3 regions of the Streptomyces malaysiensis subsp. malaysiensis genome follow, and region 1 is predicted to be linked to each of the others. Evidence: riboswitches for the same ligand, from Rfam matches in the RefSeq annotation. Region 1 holds a riboswitch; each other region holds the start of a gene.

The links. Region 1 has a riboswitch for cyclic di-AMP ahead of AB0E24_RS09010 (C40 family peptidase). Riboswitches for the same ligand answer to the same signal wherever they lie in the genome.
Region 2: another riboswitch for cyclic di-AMP. It lies ahead of AB0E24_RS24030 (M23 family metallopeptidase); the one in region 1 lies ahead of AB0E24_RS09010 (C40 family peptidase).
Region 3: another riboswitch for cyclic di-AMP. It lies ahead of AB0E24_RS38255 (transglycosylase family protein); the one in region 1 lies ahead of AB0E24_RS09010 (C40 family peptidase).

What each region holds. Positions count from the first base shown of each region.
Region 1 is NZ_JBEZNG010000003.1:436,675-443,288, reverse strand. Features, by position in the region: gene AB0E24_RS09020 (M23 family metallopeptidase) at 1-1,715, shown strand, start outside; gene pcrA (DNA helicase PcrA) at 1,817-4,288, opposite strand; cyclic di-AMP (ydaO/yuaA leader) riboswitch at 4,445-4,631, shown strand; gene AB0E24_RS09010 (C40 family peptidase) at 4,640-5,815, shown strand; gene AB0E24_RS09005 (L,D-transpeptidase) at 5,917-6,614, opposite strand, start outside.
Region 2 is NZ_JBEZNG010000012.1:98,796-105,409, forward strand. Features, by position in the region: gene AB0E24_RS24015 (DNA gyrase/topoisomerase IV subunit A) at 1-779, opposite strand, end outside; gene AB0E24_RS24020 (M16 family metallopeptidase) at 1,101-2,468, shown strand; gene AB0E24_RS24025 (M16 family metallopeptidase) at 2,465-3,862, shown strand; cyclic di-AMP (ydaO/yuaA leader) riboswitch at 4,147-4,311, shown strand; gene AB0E24_RS24030 (M23 family metallopeptidase) at 4,326-5,120, shown strand; gene AB0E24_RS24035 (GntR family transcriptional regulator) at 5,452-6,219, shown strand; gene AB0E24_RS24040 (HPr family phosphocarrier protein) at 6,445-6,614, opposite strand, start outside.
Region 3 is NZ_JBEZNG010000029.1:79,263-85,876, reverse strand. Features, by position in the region: gene AB0E24_RS38270 (sensor histidine kinase) at 1-107, opposite strand, end outside; gene AB0E24_RS38265 (cytochrome P450 family protein) at 776-2,029, shown strand; gene AB0E24_RS38260 (transglycosylase family protein) at 2,183-3,181, shown strand; cyclic di-AMP (ydaO/yuaA leader) riboswitch at 3,435-3,602, shown strand; gene AB0E24_RS38255 (transglycosylase family protein) at 3,610-4,296, shown strand; gene eno (phosphopyruvate hydratase) at 4,525-5,805, shown strand; gene AB0E24_RS38245 (FtsB family cell division protein) at 5,898-6,380, shown strand; gene AB0E24_RS38240 (DUF501 domain-containing protein) at 6,451-6,614, shown strand, end outside.

The DNA.
Region 1 (6,614 bases):
ACCAGGACACAGCGCACGGCTACGCCGGGTACGACGGCTACTCCACCGGCAGCTTCACCCACCTCGCCACCGCCTACGGGGACGGCGACCCGCTCTATGGGGATGGCGACCCGCTCTTCGGCGCGCTTCCGGGCGCGTACGACGGCCAGCAGGGCGCCCACAGCGGTCAGTACGACGCCTCGCAGTGGGCCACCGTCGACCAGCAGCACACCGGGTCGTACGAAACGGGCCACTACGACACAGGCCACCACGACACCGGCCATTACGACTCCGGCGCCCACGACACCACGATGTGGGGCGCCGCCGGCTATCACCTGCCGACCGGCATTCCCGCCCAGCAGGACGCCGAGACCGGCGCCCAGTGGGACATCGGGGCCTGGGACACGGGCGCCACCGGCCACACCGAGATGCCGGAGCAGTGGGACCAGGGCGCGGGGTACGAGGCCGGGGCGTACACCTCGGGCGTGGACACCGGGCAGACCCAGTTCTGGGACGCCTCCGCCTACGCGACCGTGGACGAGGCGCAGTTCGACCACTCGGGCCTGAACCACCCGGGCCTGAACCACCCCGGGTTCGACCACTCCGGCCTCGACCAGCACGCCGGTCCTGACCAGCAGGGCTTCGACCAGCAGGGCTTCGACCACCACCCCGGGCTCGACCAGTCAGGGTTCGACCAACGCGAGCGCGAGCCGAACAACTTCGAGCAGACGGCCGTCTTCGATCCGAACGCCTTCGATCAGGCCGCCGTCGACCAGACGGCCACCTTCGATCAAGTCGCGTTCGACCAGACCGCCGCGTTCGAGCAGGCCGCCATCCCCGAGCAGCCCGGCGCCTTCGAGCACACCGCCGTCTTCGACCCGGTCAAGGACGACCAGCCGTACGATCCGGCCCCCGAAGCGGAACCTGAACCCGAGGCGGCGGCCGTGCGGGAATCCGCCCCCTCCCCCCGCCGGGAGGTGAGCCGCGGTCGCCGCCGTACCCCCTCGTCCCGGCCCAAGCGCTCCGCGCTCCTGACCGTCGCCGTCCCCTCCGTCTGCGCCCTGGGCGTCACCGCCGTGGCGGCCGCCTCGGTCAGCGGGATCGGAAGCGACAAGAAGGACGAGTCCACCACCCAGGCCGCCCCCGACACCGCGGCGGCCCCCGTGAAGCCCTCCGTCGCCAACAGCAAGCTGGACTCCCAGCTCGCCGGGGTCCGCGAAGGCGCCGACGACTTCCGCGACCGCGCCAGCCGCACCCAGGAGCGGATCGACCTCCAGGCACGCCAGGCAGCGGAGAAGAAGCGCAAGGCCGAGGAGGCGGCGCGCAAGGAGGCGCTGCGCCCGAAGTTCGCGCTGCCCGTCGCCCAGCACGGCCTCAGCGCCATGTTCGGCCAGGCCGGTATCAACTGGATGTCGGTGCACACCGGCATCGACTTCCCGGTGAGCTACGGGACGCCCGTGATGGCCGCCACCGATGGCACCGTAACGACGCAGTGGAACGACGCCTACGGCAATATGGTCGTCCTGACCAGCCCGGACGGCACGGAGACCTGGTACTGCCACCTCAGCAGCGCCAAGATCCGCTCCGGGACCGTGAAGGCCGGGGACACCATCGCGTACTCCGGGAACTCCGGTAACTCCACCGGCCCCCATCTGCACTTCGAGGTCCACCCCGGCGGCGGCGCGGCCATCGACCCGCTGCCCTGGCTGCGCGGCCAGGGCCTCGACCCCACCTGATCCGGCAGGGCCACCTCAGCCCCGGGCGCTGATCCCCGCAGCGCCACCGTGGCGCGCCACCGGCGCACCACGGCCGCGGGCCTACGCCTCGGCCTCGCCCGCTACAGCTTCTCCACCGGTGCGTACCGCAGCAGCAGCCGCTTGGGCTTCTCGTCACCGAAGTCGATCGTCGCCTCCGCGTTGTCCCCGCTGCCCTTCACCGCCACCACCGTGCCGAGCCCGAACGAGTCATGGGTGACCCGGTCGCCGATGGCCAGCGCGACCACCGGGCGCTCACTGGCCCGCCGGGTGGCGAACCCGCTGCCCCCGGTGCGCGAACGCGACGACGACAGACCGGACGACAGCCCTGACGGCGGGGTCGAGGCGACGCCGCTCATGGACGCCGACGGGGTGGCGGGCCCGGTGCGCCGCCACCGCACATACTGGTCCGGGATCTCCTCCAGGAAGCGGGACGGCGGGTTGTACGCGGGCTGGCCCCATGCGCTGCGCATCGTCGAGCGGGTCAGATAGAGCCGCTCGCGGGCCCGGGTGATCCCCACATAGGCCAGCCGGCGCTCCTCCTCCAGCTCCTTGGTCTGGCCGAGCGCCCGCATATGCGGGAAGACGCCGTCCTCCATACCGGTGAGGAAGACGACCGGGAACTCCAGGCCCTTCGCCGTGTGCAGCGTCATCAGCGTGATCACGCCGGAGCCCTCGGTGTCCTCGTCCGGGATCTGGTCCGAGTCGGCGACGAGCGCGACCTGCTCCAGGAAGTCCGCGAGGGTGCCGGGGTTCTCGCCCCGGTCCTGCTCGAACTCCAGGGCCACGGCCGCGAGCTCCTGGAGGTTCTCGATCCGGGTCTCGTCCTGCGGATCGGTGGACGTCTGGAGCTCGGCCAGATAGCCGGTGCGCTCCAGCACGGCCTCCAGGACGGTCGCCGGGCCCGCCCCGGACTCCACGATGGTGTGCAGCTCCTCCATGAGCGTGTTGAACCGCTTGACGGCGTTGGCCGAGCGGGCCGCCATGCCGTACGCCTCGTCGACCCGGCGCAGCGCCTGCGGGAAGGTGATCTTCTCGCGCAGGGCCAGCGCGTCGATCATGGCCTCCGCGCGCTCCCCGATACCGCGCTTGGGCACGTTCAGGATCCGGCGCAGCGGGACGGCGTCCTCGGGGTTGGCCAGCACCCGCAGATACGCGAGGACGTCGCGGACCTCCTTGCGCTCGTAGAAGCGCACCCCGCCGACGACCTTGTACGGCAGCCCGACCCGGATGAAGACCTCCTCGAAGACACGGGACTGGGCGTTGGTCCGGTAGAAGACCGCCACATCCCCGGCCCTGGCGTCGTCCGCGTCGGTCAGCCGGTCGATCTCGTCGGCGACGAACTGGGCCTCGTCGTGCTCGGTGTCGGCCACATAGCCGGTGATCTCGGTCCCGGCGCCGGCGTCCGTCCACAGGTTCTTCGGGCGGCGGTTCTCATTGCGCTCGATGACCGCGTTGGCCGCGCTCAGGATGGTCTGGGTGGAGCGGTAGTTCTGCTCGAGGAGGATCGTCCGCGCGCTGGGGTAGTCCTCCTCGAACTGGAGGATGTTACGGATCGTGGCGCCCCGGAAGGCGTAGATCGACTGGTCGGCGTCGCCCACCACGCACAGCTCGGCGGCCGGGGTCTCGTCGGTGCCGGTGCCCACCAACTCGCGCACGAGTGTGTACTGCGCGTGGTTGGTGTCCTGGTACTCGTCCACCAGGACGTGCCGGAAGCGGCGGCGGTAGTGCTCCGCGACGTCCGGGAACGCCTGGAGCAGATTGACCGTGGTCATGATGATGTCGTCGAAGTCCAGCGCATTGGCCTCGCGCAGCCGCGCCTGGTACATCACATACGCCTCGGCCAAGGTCTTCTCAAAGCCGTCCGATGCCTGTCCGGCGAAGGTCTCCTCGTCGATCAGCTCGTTCTTGAGGTTGGAGATCTTGGCGCTGAAGGACTTCGGCGGGAACCGCTTGGGGTCGAGGTCCAGATCCCGGCAGACCAGCGACATCAGCCGCTTGGAGTCGGCGGCGTCGTAGATCGAGAACGACGAGGTGAAGCCCAGCTTCTTCGACTCCCGGCGCAGGATGCGGACGCAGGCGCTGTGGAAGGTGGACACCCACATGGCGTTGGCCCGCGGGCCGACGAGCTCCTCGACCCGCTCCTTCATCTCGCCCGCCGCCTTGTTGGTGAAGGTGATGGCGAGGATCTGGCCGGGGTGTGTGCCGCGGGCTCCGAGCAGATACGCGATGCGGTGGGTGAGCACCCGGGTCTTGCCCGAACCGGCGCCCGCGACGATCAGCAGCGGCGAGCCGGTGTGCTCCACGGCGGCCCTCTGCTGCTCGTTCAACCCCTGGAGCAGGGCGGACGGGTCCACCACGGACCGCGCCGCGCCGTCCCGGTAATGGGACTCCCGGGGCACGGGCGCGTCGAATCCGCCGCTGAAGAGGTGATGCGGCACATCCTCGGCACCGCCGTGGCCAGGGTGCGCCGAATCCTCGGGCGGCGGGGGCTGCTCCTCGTCCGAGGGAGGCCCGAGGTCCGCCAGGAAGCTGTCGTCAAAGAGGCTGCTCATCGCTCACCGAGTCTAGGCCGCCCCACTGACAGCCGACCTACGAACATCACGAAACGGTTTCGGGCAAAACGCCCACCAGCCTTCACAGAAGCCCCACGCGTTGGCTACCGTCCTGCCTCAGGCGGCCCGAGATCCGTCGGCGAACCGCGCCGGCACGGGTGGCCTCCGCCGAGTCCGGTATCGCCGTGAGGCGCCCGGAGCCGGGGACCCAACAACGCAAGACCGGGGTGAATCGGCCGGAAACGGTGCGGCACGGACAGTGCCGCCCGGAGACGGCCGTAGGGCAGCCTTCCGAACCGCCCGAACCCGACAGCTAACCCGGTAGGCGGTCCACGGAAGGAGTCGCCTCCCTTGGCGTCGCACCGCAAGCCGCGGAGCCGAATACCCGCCCCGCTCACCGGCCACGGCCGCCGTACGGCCGTCGGGTTCACCACGGCCGCCCTCGCGTCCGTCACCCTCCTCTCCCAGACGGCCAACGCCGCACCCGCCGACCCCAAGCCGGCTACGCAGTCGCTCGAGAAGGTCAAGGAGAAGGTCGACACCCTCTACCACCAGGCGGAGACCGCCACCCAGCACTACAACGCCGCCAAGGAGCGCACCGACCAGCAGCGGGGCAAGGTCGACAAGTTGCTGGACTCCGTCGCCCAGCGCACCGAGAAGCTCAACGAGGCGCGGCGCATGCTCGGCCAGTACGCCGCCGCCCAGTACCGCGACGGCGGGATGGCCCGCTCCGCCGCGACCCTGCTGTTCTCCAACAACCCGCAGGACGTCTTCGACCAGTCGCATCTGATGGACCGGATGACCGGCCGGCAGAAGCAGGCCGTCGACGACTTCCAGAAGCAGCGGGCGGAGGCCGCCAAGGAGCGCGGCAAGGCCAGCGAAAGCCTCGCCTCGCTGACCTCGGCGCAGAAGCAGCTGAAGATCCAGAAGAAGACCGTCCAGGACAAGCTGACCGAGGCCCGGCGGCTGCTGGCGAATCTGACCGCCAAGGAGAAGGCGCGGCTGGCGGCGATCGAGAAGAAGAAGGCGGAGGAGGACCGCCGTAAGGCCGCCGCACTCGCCGAGAAGCAGCGGCAGGAGGCCGCCGCGCGCAAGAAGCAGCAGGAGCAGCAGCAACAGGAACAGCAGAACACGGGCAGCGGCTCCGGTTCGACGACGCCCTCGGCCCCGGCCGACACCTCCAAGGCGGCCCAGGCCATCGCCTTCGCGAAGGCGCAGATCGGCAAGCCGTATGTCTGGGGCGCCACCGGCCCCAGCTCCTTCGACTGCTCGGGGCTGACACAGGCGGCCTGGAAGTCCGCCGGGATCTCGCTGCCGCGCACCACCTGGGACCAGGTGAAGGTCGGTACGCGGGTCTCGACGTCCCAACTCCAGCCGGGCGATCTCGTCTTCTTCTACGACGACATCAGCCATGTGGGCCTCTACATCGGCGACGGGATGATGATCCACGCGCCGAAGCCCGGCGATGTGGTGAAGAAGGCGCCGATCACGGAGATGCCGATCTACGGGAGCGTGCGGCCCTCGTAGCCCCCTGGCGCCGGTATGCCGCTGCCCGGGGCCGGACCCCGGGCAGCGGCACCGTCATCGCCTCGGACGCGGGCTCGCGCTTCAGACGCGGCGCTCGTGCCTCAGGTGCCGGGCTTGCGCCCGTAGACGTACACGTCGTCGCCGTTCCGCAGCAGGCTCCAGTACTTCTTGGCGTCACCCTTGCGCATGTTGACGCAGCCGTGGGAGCCCGGCGGGGACCATACGCTGCCCGCGATCGAGTGGAACGCCTGGCCACCGTCGAAGAACTGGCTGTACGGCATGGCGACGTTGTAGAGCGTCGACCAGTGGTCGATGTTCCGCCAGTAGACCCTCTTCAGCCCGGTGCGGGTCTCGAAGCCGTCCCGCCCGGACCGCACCGGCACCGGTCCGTAGACCAGCCGGGAGCCGTCCTGGACCCAGCTCAGCTGCCGGGTGAGGTCGACGCAGGCGATACGGCCCTTGTTGGTGGGGCACTTCTTCGCCGCGTTCGGGTTGTGCCCCGCGGCCTTCTGGGCGTTGATGAGATTCATGACGCCCGAGGTGATCGGGCCCGCGTAGCCGATCGTCGGGCTGATGCCGTGGTCGATCTGGAACTTCTGGATCGCGAGACAGTCCGCCCGCGACTGCCGCCCGTCCACGGGGCGGCCGAGGAACCGCTCGGCCTGCTTCTGATACGGCCCCGCGGTGGTCGTGCACGACGACGCGGCCATGGTCACCGGTGTCACCGACCCCGTCGACCGGCCCAGTGGCCGCGTCTGGGCCTGCGCCGGACCGCCGACGGCGACCGCGAGCGGCACCG
Region 2 (6,614 bases), on a different contig from region 1:
TCCACGGCCACCGTGGCGCGGATCTTGAAGGTGCCGCGCCCCGTCTCGTAAGCGTCCCGGACGCCGCTCAGGCCCACGACCCGGCCGCCGGTCGGCAGATCGGGCCCCGGTACGAACCGCATCAGCGTGTCGAGGTCGGCGGCCGGATGCCTGATCAGATGGCGGGCGGCGGCGATGACCTCGCCCAGGTTGTGCGGCGGCATATTGGTCGCCATGCCGACCGCGATTCCGGACGTGCCGTTGACCAGCAGGTTCGGATAGGCGGCGGGGAGGGTGACGGGCTCCTGCTCACTGCCGTCGTAGTTCGGTGAGAAGTCGACCGTTTCCTCGTCGATCGACTCCGTCATCAGCGAGGTGGCCGACGCCATCCGGCACTCGGTGTACCGCATCGCGGCCGGCGGGTCGTCATTGCCCAGCGAGCCGAAGTTGCCATGGCCGTCGACCATCGGCAGGCGCATGGAGAAGGGCTGCGCCATGCGCACCAGCGCGTCGTAGATCGACGCGTCGCCGTGCGGGTGGAGCTTTCCCATCACCTCGCCGACGACGCGGGCGCACTTCACGAAGCCGCGCTCGGGGCGCAGCCCCATCTCGTTCATCTGGTAGAGGATGCGGCGGTGCACGGGCTTCAGCCCGTCTCGGGCGTCGGGCAGCGCGCGCGAGTAGATGACCGAGTAGGCGTACTCGAGGTAGGAGCCCTGCATCTCGTCGACGACGTCGATGTCGAGGATGCGCTCCTCGAAGTCGTCCGGCGGCGGGGTCTTGGTGCGGCGGCGGGCCATCGCGCTTGCGGCTCCTTCAACTGCCGTTGCGGGATCTGACGCGGACCATTGTGGCCCCGTCCACCGACAAGTGTGGAACGGCCCGGGGTGGCCGGGGCCCGGACGGGGCCCCGAACCGCGCTCCGCGGCCCCGTCCGAAGGCCCTTCGCGGGGGCCCGGGTCAGGTGCCCGAGGGGCCGCGGAAACGGTTCGGGGAAGCTCGCGTGGACGGGAACGGACCGGAACTTCGCCAGATGTCCGTCCCCTTGCATACAGTGACAGAAGCGCTGCGCAAGCGGCTGGCACGCGCTCCATCACGCGATCGAAGGGACGTACATGCCCATGGGTCACACGGCCACGCAGCAGGCCGGCTCCGGCGGCCTGAAAGCGACCGAGCACCGCCTGGCCAATGGCCTGCGCGTGGTGCTCTCCGAGGACCATCTGACCCCGGTCGCCGCGGTCTGTCTGTGGTACGACGTCGGCTCACGCCATGAGGTCAAGGGGCGCACCGGCCTGGCCCACCTCTTCGAGCACCTGATGTTCCAGGGCTCGGCGCAGGTCACCGGCAACGGCCACTTCGAGCTGGTGCAGGGGGCCGGCGGCTCGCTCAACGGCACGACCAGCTTCGAGCGCACCAATTACTTCGAGACCATGCCCGCCCACCAGGTCGAGCTCGCCCTGTGGCTGGAGGCCGACCGCATGGGGTCCCTGCTGACCGCGCTGGACGAGGAGAGCCTGGAGAACCAGCGCGACGTCGTCAAGAACGAGCGCCGCCAGCGGTACGACAACGTCCCGTACGGCACCGCCTTCGAGAAGCTCGTCGCCATGGCCTACCCCGAGGGCCACCCGTACCACCACACCCCGATCGGCTCCATGGCCGACCTGGACGCGGCCTCCCTGGAGGACGCGCGGGAGTTCTTCCGCACCTACTACGCCCCCAACAACGCCGTCCTGTCGATCGTCGGCGACATCGACCCCGAGCAGACGCTCGCCTGGGTCGAGAAGTACTTCGGCTCCATCGCCTCCCACGACGGCAAGCGGCCGCCCCGCGACGGCACGCTCCCGGAGGTGATCGGCGGCCAGCTGCGCGAGGTCGTGGAGGAGGAGGTCCCGGCCCGCGCCCTGATGGCTGCGTACCGGCTGCCGCACGACGGCACCCGTGAGTCCGACGCCGCCGACCTGGCGCTGACCGTCCTCGGCGGCGGGGAGTCCTCCCGGCTCCACAACCGCCTGGTGCGCCGCGATCGCACCGCGGTGGCCGCCGGATTCGGCCTGCTGCGGCTTTCGGGCGCCCCCTCGCTGGGCTGGCTGGACGTGAAGACCTCCGGCGGTGTCGAGGTGCCCGCCATCGAGGCCGCCGTCGACGAGGAGCTGGCCCGCTTCGCCGAGGAGGGGCCCACCCCGCAGGAGATGGAGCGCGCTCAGGCGCAGATCGAGCGGGAGTGGCTGGACCGGCTGGCCACGGTCGGCGGCCGGGCCGACGAGCTCTGCCGGTACGCCGTGCTCTTCGGCGATCCGCAGCTGGCGCTGACCGCCGTGGAGCGGGTGCTGGACATCACCCCCGAGGAGGTGCGGGCCGTGGCCGCGGCGCGGCTGCGTCCCGACAACCGCGCCGTGCTGGTCTACGAGCCCGTCCAGGGCGCCGAGGACGCAGCCGGCACCGCCGACGAAGCCGCCGAGACCGACGCAGAAGGGGAGGCGGCCCAGTGAGCGACGCCGTCACCGCGACCATGACGTTCCACCCGCAGCCCAAGGGCGGCGCCCCCAGGCCGTGGGCGTTCCCGGCCCCCGAGCGCGGTGAGCTGCCCAACGGCCTCACCGTGCTGCGCTGCCACCGCCCCGGCCAGCAGGTCGTCGCCGTCGAGATCAACCTGGAGGCGCCGCTGGACGCCGAGCCGGCCGGGCTCGAAGGCGTCGCCACGATCATGGCGCGCGCCCTGTCGGAGGGCACCGACAAGCACGACGCCGAGGAGTTCGCCGCAGAGCTCGAGCGCTGCGGCGCCACGCTGGACGCGCACGCCGACCACCCCGGTGTCCGCGTTTCCTTGGAGGTTCCGGTCTCCCGGCTGCCCAAGGCGCTCGGTCTGCTGGCCGACGCCCTGCGCGCCCCCGCCTTCCCGGACGGCGAGGTCGAGCGGCTGGTGCGCAACCGGCTGGACGAGATCCCCCATGAGCTGGCCAATCCGGCCCGCCGCGCCTCGATGGCCTTCGCCGCGGACCTCTTCCCGGCCGAGTCGCGGATGTCCCGGCCGCGCCAGGGCACCCAGGAGACCATCGAGGGCATCGACGCCGCGGCCGTGCGGGCCTTCTACGAGGCGCATGTCCGGCCCTCCACCGCCACCGCCGTCATCGTGGGCGACCTCGCCGGTGTCGACGTCGACCAAGCGCTCGCCGACACCCTCGGCGCCTGGACGGGCGGGACGGCCGCGCCGCGCACGGCTCCGCCGATCGTCGCGGACGACACCGGCCGTGTGGTGATCGTCGACCGGCCGGGCGCGGTGCAGACCCAGCTGCTCATCGGGCGCATCGGCGCCGACCGCCACGACCGGGTCTGGCCCGCGCAGGTGCTCGGCACGTACTGCCTGGGCGGCACCCTCACCTCCCGCCTCGACCGGGTGCTGCGCGAGGAGAAGGGCTACACCTACGGGGTGCGCGCCTTCGGCCAGGTGCTGCGCTCCGCGCCCGCGGGCGGATCCGGGGGCGCCGCGATGCTGGCGATCAGCGGCTCGGTGGCCACCGAGGTCACCGGACCCGCGCTGGAGGACCTCTGGAAGGTGCTGCGCACGCTGAAGGAGGAGGGGCTCACCGACGAGGAGCGCGATGTCGCGGTGCAGAACCTGGTGGGCGTCGCCCCGCTGAAGTACGAGACGGCGGCGGCCGTCGCGGGCACCCTCGCCGACCAGGTCGAGCAGCATCTTCCGGACGATTTCCAGGCGCAGTTGTACGCCCGGCTCGCGGAGACCGGCACGGTGGAGGCGACCGCCGCGGTGGTGAGCGCCTTCCCGGCGGACCGGCTGGTCACGGTGCTGGTCGGGGACGCCTCGGCGATCGCGGAGCCGGTCCGGGCGCTGGGCATCGGCGAGGTGCGCGTCATCTCCGGCTGAACCGCCCGGAGTTGGCCGGATCCGGTCGATGAGCCGCCCATCCGGCGGGCTCGCCGACGGTCCGGCGGGGCGGTCCGGCAGGGCGGTCCGGCAACGAGCGAACAGGGGAAGGACCCCGGCACCGAGAGGTGCCGGGGTCCTTCCTTCATGTCCGGTTTATGGGGGTGGCTGCTTGTTTGGTTTGTGGGGAGAGCAACAAAAATCGGGAACCGTTTGGTGATCGAAAGCGGGCCCGTCTAGCGTCGGTCCGGCTGTTCGCCAGCGACTCGCCGCACCCGCGGCACGGACAGCCATCGCCGAGTCCCCGTACGGCGCAAGCCAGGGGAGCCGGGGACCCAACACGTCCCCAGGGGTGAATCGGGCGCCTTCCCCGGCCGGGGGAGGAGTCCGTAGGAGACCTTCCTGCTCCGAACCCGTCAGCTAACCCGGTAGGCGAGAAGGAAGGAAAGGAGTGCGCCACAATATGGCGTCCACCCGCGCTGCCACCGGGAAGCACCGCCGCACCACCAAGGTCAACATCCGCACCGGCGCGAACGTCGTGGGTATCACCACGGTCGCCTCGGGCGTCGTCGCCGGGATAACCGGGCAGGCTTTCGCGGCCGACGGGGGCACCGCTCCCCAGCAGGCCGGTCTGACCCAGGCGATCGCCATCGGCGACGGGATCGCGGACCATATCGAGGCCCAGGCGCAGTCCCAGGAGACCGCCGCCGAGCAGGCCGCCGCCAAGGCCAAGGCGGAGGCGATCGCCCGCCAGGAGGCCGCCAGGAAGGCGGAGGCCGCGGCGAAGAAGGCCAAGGCCGAGCGTGAGGCCAAGGAGCGCGCGGCGCGCGAGGCCGAGCGCCGGCGCCTCAACACCTTCGTGTCGCCGATCACCGGCTCCTACGTCTCCACCGGCTACCACGCGTCCAGCGGTCTGTGGTCCTCCGGCAGCCACACCGGTATCGACTTCCACGCCTCCACCGGCACCTCGGTGCACTCCGTGGGCATCGGCGAGGTCGTCGAGGCGGGCTGGGGCGGCTCCTACGGCAACAATGTCGTCATCAAGATGAACGACGGCACCTACACCCAGTACGGCCACCTGTCGTCGATCAGCGTCTCGGTCGGCCAGCAGGTCACCCCCGGCCAGCAGATCGGCCTGTCGGGCGCCACCGGCAACGTCACCGGTCCGCATCTGCACTTCGAGGCCCGCTCCGGCGAGGACTACGGCTCGGACATCGACCCGCTGTCGTATCTGCGTTCGCACGGCGTCAACGTCTGACCCGGTCGACGTAGAACCCCGGTCGGCATCCGGCCCTGGTCGACGTCCGATCCGCAAGACCGTGAAGGCCGCAAGACCGTGAAGGCCGCGAGACCGTGAAGGCCGCGAGACCGCGAAGGCCGTGAAGACCGCGCGGACGCCGCCGCGGTGCCGCGAGACTCCGAGAAGGCCCCGTCCACCGGACGGGGCCTTCGGCGTGCGGCCGCCCACTGACCAAAAAATATCCATGAAATGGGCCCCGCCATCGGAAATTGCGTCCGATTGGAATAGAGTCGTTCAACGCGCGTTCAATGGGCGCGTTTCGCGGGTGTTAAGGCGGAGGTTCGACAATGTGGGACCGGAAGTGAGCGGGGATACGACCGAGGTCCAGGGCGGCCGCCGGATTTCGGCACATGCGGTGTGCGCCGCGATTCGCGACGACATCGTCTCCGGCACATATCCGCCCGGCGGCCGGCTCACCGAGGAACTCCTCGCCCGGCGCTACGGCGTCTCGCGGGTCCCGGTCCGCGAGGCCCTGCGCACCCTGGAGTCCGAGGGCTTCGTGACCACCCGGCGGCACGCGGGGGCCTGTGTCGCCCAGCCCTCCGAGCGTGAGGCGGCCGACCTGCTGGACATCCGCGCGCTGCTGGAGCCGCTGGGCGCCGCACGGGCCGCACAGCGCCGCACCGAGGCCCATCTGAAGGTGTTGCGCGGGCTGGTCCGGCTCGGCCGGGAGCGGGCCCAGTGCGGCCGGCTCGGCGAACTGCGGCCGCTGGGCGACTGGTTCCACGAGACGCTCGCCCAGGCGTCCGGCAGCCCGAGCCTGGCCGCGATGCTGGTCCAGCTGCGCCGCAAGACCGCATGGGTGTACGCGGCGGCTTCCGCGCCGCACCCCGCGCCGCCCGGGTCCGCCCCGCGCCCCGACCCCGCCGCGCGGGCCGTGGAGTCCTGGGCGGAGCACGGCGCGCTGGTGGACGCGGTGGCGCGCGGCGACGCCGACCGGGCGCGGGCCCTGGCCGCCGCGCACACCGAGCGCGCGCTATCGGAATACCGGCTGCGCCGCCCATCCCCGGTGAGGGTTTCGAAACATTCCGAAAACACGGCGAGCGGCCGGAATTAACAGAGATCCCGTATACAAGTCGTGGGAATTCTCGGCGCGGTTTCACGGCGCTCGGTTCTCCGTCTCCGAGAGCGGAAACCGAAAAACAGCGGGGCCGCGGTGGCCATTACGGCCACCGCGGGGCCGCGGTGGCCATTACGGCCACCGCGGCCCCGCTGTGCCGATTCCCTGACTCGCGGATTCACCCGGGAATCACAAGAGAATCCCCCGGGAATCGGACGGGAATCAGACGGTCTCGGGAAGCTCCTCGAGGCCCTCGGCCACCAGCTTCGCCAGCCGGTCGAGCGCGACCTCGGCGTCGTCCGCGACGGAAGCGAGGACGACCTCCTCGCCGCCCTGGGCCCCCAGGCCGAGCACGGCCAGCATGGAGGCGGCGTTGACCGGGGTGCCGTCGC
Region 3 (6,614 bases), on a different contig from region 1:
TGGCGCAGATTCGCCCGCGCCCTTCGCCCGCGGATAATGGCGGTTGCGGCGAGAGGCGTGCCAGCGATCAGGGCCCAGAGTGCTGGATCCTGTAGATATTGCGTCATTGAGACTCTCTTTAAACGACTAGACCGCCAGGGACTTTAGGGGGTGTGGTGCGTTTGCGTCTGGAATGGTCTGAGCGGCGGTAAGTCAGCGCCCGTACGGCGCCCGCGGGTTCCGGGGACATCGCACTCGTCTTGCCGACGGCAGCGCACAGGCGTCGGTGCGCCGGAACGGCTCCATATGCCCAACTGGCGGCATAATGCTCCTCAGAGTGGGGATCCTCTCGGCTGATGTGCCGGATCGCCGTGTGTCTTACGCGCCCTTGGCTCGCCTGGCAAGCGCGGTGATCGTATCACCGGTAACCCCGGTCTCCGCGCATGTGCCCCGGTCCCATTCGTTCATCTGACGTTGGCTCATGCGCACCGCCAGTTCACTGCGTTGACCGACGTCAGGGCGGGTCTCGGGGGTTCGTACCAGGGCGGCGCGGGCATCCGCCGAACGGGGGCCTCAGCCATCAGATATCCGGGCATTCGACCCGCGCTGTGTGTGGATCGTGAAGGGTGTGTGGAGATGAATGGTGAATTCCGCTAGCCATTCATCCCGCTCATGACTCCCTTATTCTCTTTGTTCCGCTTTGTTTGGCTTTGTTTCTCTTATTCCGTTATTTCGCTTGTCTCCCGGTACTTCCGGCAGGCCGGGCGGGGCGGGCCCTCGCCGGTATCGTCGGGGGGTGTCGGAACAGCCCTGTGACAACTCCGCTCCCACCCTCTTCACCTGGGAGTTCGCCACCGATCCCTACCCTGCGTACGCCTGGCTACGCGACCACGCCCCCGTGCACCGCACCACGCTGCCCAGCGGTGTCGACGCCTGGCTGGTGACCCGTTACGCGGATGCAAAGAAGGCGCTGGCCGATCCCCGGCTCTCGAAGAACCCCCAGCGGCACAGCGCGGCGGCCCACGCCAAGGGCAAGGTGGGCATCCCCGGGGAGCGCAGCGCCGAGCTGATGACGCATCTGCTCAATATCGACCCGCCGGACCACACCCGGCTGCGGCGGCTGGTGTCGAAGGCGTTCACCCCGGGCCGGGTGGCCGAGTTCGCCCCCCGGGTGCGGACCCTCACCGATCAGCTCATCGACGCCTTCGAGGAGAGGGGAGAGGCGGACCTCATCCATGAGTTCGCCTTTCCCCTCCCTATCTATGCCATCTGCGATCTGCTCGGGGTGCCGCGGGAGGACCAGGACGATCTGCGGGACTGGGCGGGCATGATGATCCGCCACGGCTCCGGACCCCGGGGCGGAGTGGCCCGAGCGGTGAAGCGGATCCGCGGGTACCTCGCCGAGCTGATCCACCGCAAGCGCGGCGATCTCGGCGAGGACTTGATCTCGGGGCTGATCCGGGCCAGCGACCACGGTGAGCACCTCACCGAGAACGAGGCCGCCGCGATGTGCTTCGTGCTTCTTTTCGCCGGCTTCGAAACGACCATCAACTTGATCGGCAACGGCGTCTACGCACTGCTGCGCAATCCGGAGCAGCGCGCCCAGATGCAGCGGGCGGTGGAAGAAGGGGACGAGCGGCTGCTGGCCGCCGGGGTCGAGGAGCTGCTGCGCTACGACGGACCCGTGGAGATCGCCACCTGGCGGTTCGCCACCGAGCCGCTCACCCTCGCGGGGCAGCGCATCGCCGAGGGCGAGCCGGTGCTGGTGGTGCTCGCCGCCGCCGACCGGGACCCCGAGCGGTTCGCGGCGCCCGATGTCCTCGACCTCGCCCGCCGGGACAATCAGCACCTCGGCTACGGCCACGGCATCCATTACTGTCTGGGCGCCCCGCTGGCCCGGCTGGAGGCCCGGACCGCGATCGGCACCCTGCTGCGGCGGCTGCCCGGACTACGGCTCGCGGCCGATCCGGAGGATCTGCGATGGCGCGGCGGGCTCATCATGCGCGGGCTGCGCACGCTTCCGGTGACCTGGAATTCCACCGGCGGCTGAAGGCCCAAGCCCCGTACGGCGCGACATAGGTGACGAAACATCAGCCGTGTGACCTCGGCGTGACCTGGGATACATCCGCTTGTGATGATCGAGGGCCCTCGCTATGTTCACCGGCAAACCCAGTCGCCATAGCGCCTAGGAGAGGTCAATCGCATGCGTTCCGGTAATGGTCGACACCGTCGCCCTCGTCAGGTCCCGGCCATCATCGTCGCGGCGGGGGTCACGGGGGCGGGCCTCGCCATCCCCCTCTTCGGGGCGGCCGGCGCACAGGCCGCCCCGGCCGCCACCTGGGACCAGGTCGCCGAGTGCGAGAGCGGCGGGATGTGGAGTGCCAACGAGGGCAACGGCTTCTACGGCGGGCTTCAGCTGACCCTCGACATGTGGAAGCAGTATGGCGGCGCGGAGTACGCCCCGCGCCCCGACCTGGCCAGCCGCTCCCAGCAGATATCCGTCGCCGAGGCGATCCTCGGCGACCGTGGCCCCGACGCCTGGCCGAGCTGTGCGCTGGGCGCCGGGCTCGCCGATGACGCCGGCGCCCCCGATGGGGACCCCGGCGGTGCGGCCACCGCGGACCCGGGCACGGGCCGCGGCGGGGACGAGCCGGGGGACCGAGGGCAGGACGGCTCCTCCTCCCCGTCGCGGGACGGTTCGGAGACATCCGGCAATACCGATAAGACGGATGAGCCGGGCTCGGCCGAGGGGTCCGAGGCGCCCGACGCCTCCCAGTCCCCCGACGGGCGGGACGGCTCGGAGTCGGACCGCCGGGCCTCGGACGGTCCGGAGTCGGGCGGTCCGGAGTCGGGTGGCTCCGACCGCTCGAAGGAGCCCTCGACGACTCCCTCCGCCGACCCCACGTCCTCCGGCCGCCACCGCGGCGCCCCGGACGCGGGGGAGCGGGCCGACGACGGCGGTTCGTCGGACGCCCGGCCCTCCGGGCGCCATGCCTCGCGCGAGGCTGCGGACCGCGAGCAGAGCCCCACGGGTGACGATTACACCGTTCGCCCCGGTGACAACCTGTCAGGGATCGCCGAGCACCGGAATGTGGCCCGGGGTTGGGAAGGGATCTACGAAAACAACGAGGACCTCATCGGGGTCGACCCCGACCTGATCATCCCTGGTCAGCGACTTGACCTCACCATCAGGGAGCAGTGATTCGGGGGGAATTGCCCGATCTGGTTCCGGTGAGACATACATCTCGTCACAATATCCGGGCCGTACCCCGTGTCCGATCTCTCCTCGCCCGGCCTACCTGCGTCGATGTGGACCGGGTGAGATCAATTACATACCCATTCGCTCCGCTTGGGGTGTTTGAACGTTCTCGGAAGGTGTGTTTACCGTTTTTCCGCTCGCCACCGCGGGCACCGCCGATCGTCACGCCGAATCCTGCCGGCGGTCGGGGGAAACCGACGCGTCAGCGCCGAAGGCAGGAGCGGGGGACCCAAGGTAGGTGCCGAGTGGCCTGTGGACACGGGCTTGTCGGCTAGGGGTGAAGCCGGGCGCGACCATCGCGACCGGCCGGGCAACTCACGTCCGAACCCGACAGCTCACCTCGTAGGCGTCGGTGAGGAAACGAACCAAACATGCTCAAGTCCAACGGGAAGCACCGCCGTCCCTCCAAGGCCACCCGTATCGCCGCACTCACCGGTCTCGCCGGTGCCGCCGTGGCGGCGCCGCTGATCGGGGCGACCTCCGCTTCCGCCGCCACCACCTCCCAGTGGGACCAGGTCGCGCAGTGCGAGTCCGGCGGCAACTGGTCCATCAACACCGGCAACGGCTACTACGGCGGCCTTCAGTTCTCGAGCTCCACCTGGGCCGCCTACGGCGGCACGGCCTACGCCTCCACCGCGGACAAGGCGAGCAAGGCCCAGCAGATCCAGATCGCCGAGAAGGTCCTCGGCAGCCAGGGCAAGGGCGCCTGGCCGGTCTGCGGCACGGGCCTGACCTCCGGCGGCAGCCCGTCCGCGCCGTCCGCGCCGTCCGGTTCGCAGGACCAGTCCTCGGCCTCCACCAAGTCGGCCCCGGCCGCCAAGCCGGCCCAGCCGAAGGCGGAGCCCCGTACCGCGCCCGAGCACGCCGCGCGCCAGGAGGCCCGTGGCCCGATCAAGAAGGGTGACGGCGAGTACAAGGTCAAGTCCGGCGACACCCTCGGCAAGATCGCCAAGGCGCACGATGTCAAGGGCGGCTGGAAGAAGCTCTTCAAGCTGAACAAGGACATCATCGAGAAGGCCGACCTCATCTTCCCGGGCCAGCAGCTGCACCTCCGCTGAGCCACGGCCACGGATACGGCTACTGCCTGAACGAGCCCCGGTCGAACGTGCCGCCCCGACGGCACGTTCCGCCGGGGCTCACGCATTCCCCGGAAATCCGGATATGTAATCCGGAATCTCGCTTTTTGTGTCACGCCCCCGTCTCGTGGGGCGGGCGAACGCGGGGCGCAGCCCTCCCGGCCCGTTAGGCTCGTGCTGCTACCGCAGACCCATACGAAGGAGAACCTCGTGCCGTCCATCGACGTCGTCGTAGCTCGCGAGATCCTCGACTCGCGAGGCAACCCCACGGTCGAGGTCGAGGTCGGCCTCGACGACGGCAGCACGGGCCGTGCCGCCGTTCCGTCCGGCGCCTCCACCGGCGCCTTCGAGGCCCTCGAGCTCCGTGACGGCGACAAGAACCGCTACAACGGCAAGGGCGTGGAGAAGGCCGTCCTCGCCGTGATCGAGCAGATCGGTCCCGAGCTGGTCGGCTATGACGCCACCGAGCAGCGGCTGATCGACCAGGCGATGTTCGACCTGGACGCCACCCCGGACAAGTCCTCGCTCGGCGCCAACGCGATCCTCGGTGTCTCCCTCGCCGTAGCGCACGCCGCCTCCGAGGCGTCCGACCTCCCCCTCTTCCGTTACCTCGGCGGCCCGAACGCCCATCTGCTGCCGGTCCCGATGATGAACATCCTCAACGGCGGGTCGCACGCGGACTCCAATGTGGACATCCAGGAGTTCATGATCGCCCCGGTCGGCGCGGAGTCCTTCTCCGAGGCCCTGCGCTGGGGCACCGAGGTCTACCACACCCTGAAGTCCGTGCTGAAGGAGCGCGGTCTGTCCACCGGCCTCGGCGACGAGGGCGGCTTCGCGCCGAACCTCGGCTCCAACCGCGAGGCCCTGGACCTGATCCTCGAGGCGGTCAAGAAGGCCGGCTACCAGCCGGGCCAGGACATCGCGCTCGCGCTGGACGTCGCCGCCTCCGAGTTCTACAAGGACGGCACCTACCAGTTCGAGGGGCAGTCCCGCACCGCCGCCGAGATGACCTCGTACTACGCCGAGCTGGTCGACGCGTACCCGCTGGTCTCCATCGAGGACCCGCTGAACGAGGAGGACTGGGAGGGCTGGAAGACCATCACCGAGCAGCTCGGCGACAAGGTCCAGCTGGTCGGCGACGACCTCTTCGTCACCAACCCCGAGCGGCTGTCCCGCGGTATCGACAGCGACACCGCCAACGCCCTGCTGGTCAAGGTCAACCAGATCGGCTCGCTGACCGAGACCCTGGACGCCGTCGAGCTGGCCCAGCGCAGCGGCTACAAGTGCATGATGTCGCACCGCTCCGGTGAGACCGAGGACGTCACCATCGCCGACCTGGCCGTCGCCACCAACTGCGGCCAGATCAAGACCGGCGCCCCGGCCCGCTCCGAGCGGGTGGCCAAGTACAACCAGCTGCTGCGCATCGAGGAGATCCTCGACGACGCCGCGGTGTACGCGGGCCGTTCCGCCTTCCCGCGCTTCAAGGGCTGAGCGGACACGTCTGACACCCGTCCCCGGCCGCGGTCCCGTACCGTGGCCGGGGACGGCGTTACTCGAAGCGAAGTCATCACCGGGGAGGCGACGTGCCGGCGGATCGCGAACGGTTCTCCACCGCGACCAGGCTCAAGGCGCTCGGCGAGCACGCCGCCGCCCGGGTCTACCGCGTGCGGACCAAGCGCCGCCGGGGCCGGCTGACCGGCCGGGCGGCCCTGCTCGCGCTGGTCGTCTGCTCCCTCGTCGTGGCGCTCGCCTATCCGATGCGGCAGTACATCTCCCAGCGCTCCGACATCGCCGAGCAGCGGCGCGAGGCCCAGCGGGCCCGTGAGGACGTCAAGCAGCTGCGGGAGCAGAAGGCCCGGCTGCGCGACCCCGCCTACACCGAGCGGCAGGCCCGGGAGCGGCTGCACTTCCTGATGCCGGGGGAGACCGGCTACAGCGTGGTGGACGGCAGCGGCTCCGCCGAGCGCTCCACCGACCAGGGCGCGGCCGGCCGCCCCTGGTACACCAACCTCTGGGACGCCGTGGACACGGCGGACGCGGCGGGGGCGGCCGGCGCGGCCCGCTGAGGCGCCGCGCCCCGGCCACCACCGGCGCACCCGGTGACGAATCGAAACGAAGAAGAAGAACTTCCCACTCATGGATACGCCCCCGCCCCAGACGGAGCCCACCGCGCCCACCGACGCGGACATCCACGCCGTACGGGAGCAGCTGAACCGCGTGCCCCGGGGTCTGCGTGCGATCGCGCACCGCTGCCCCTGCGGCAATCCGGACGTCGTGGAGACCGCGCCGCGGCTCGAGGA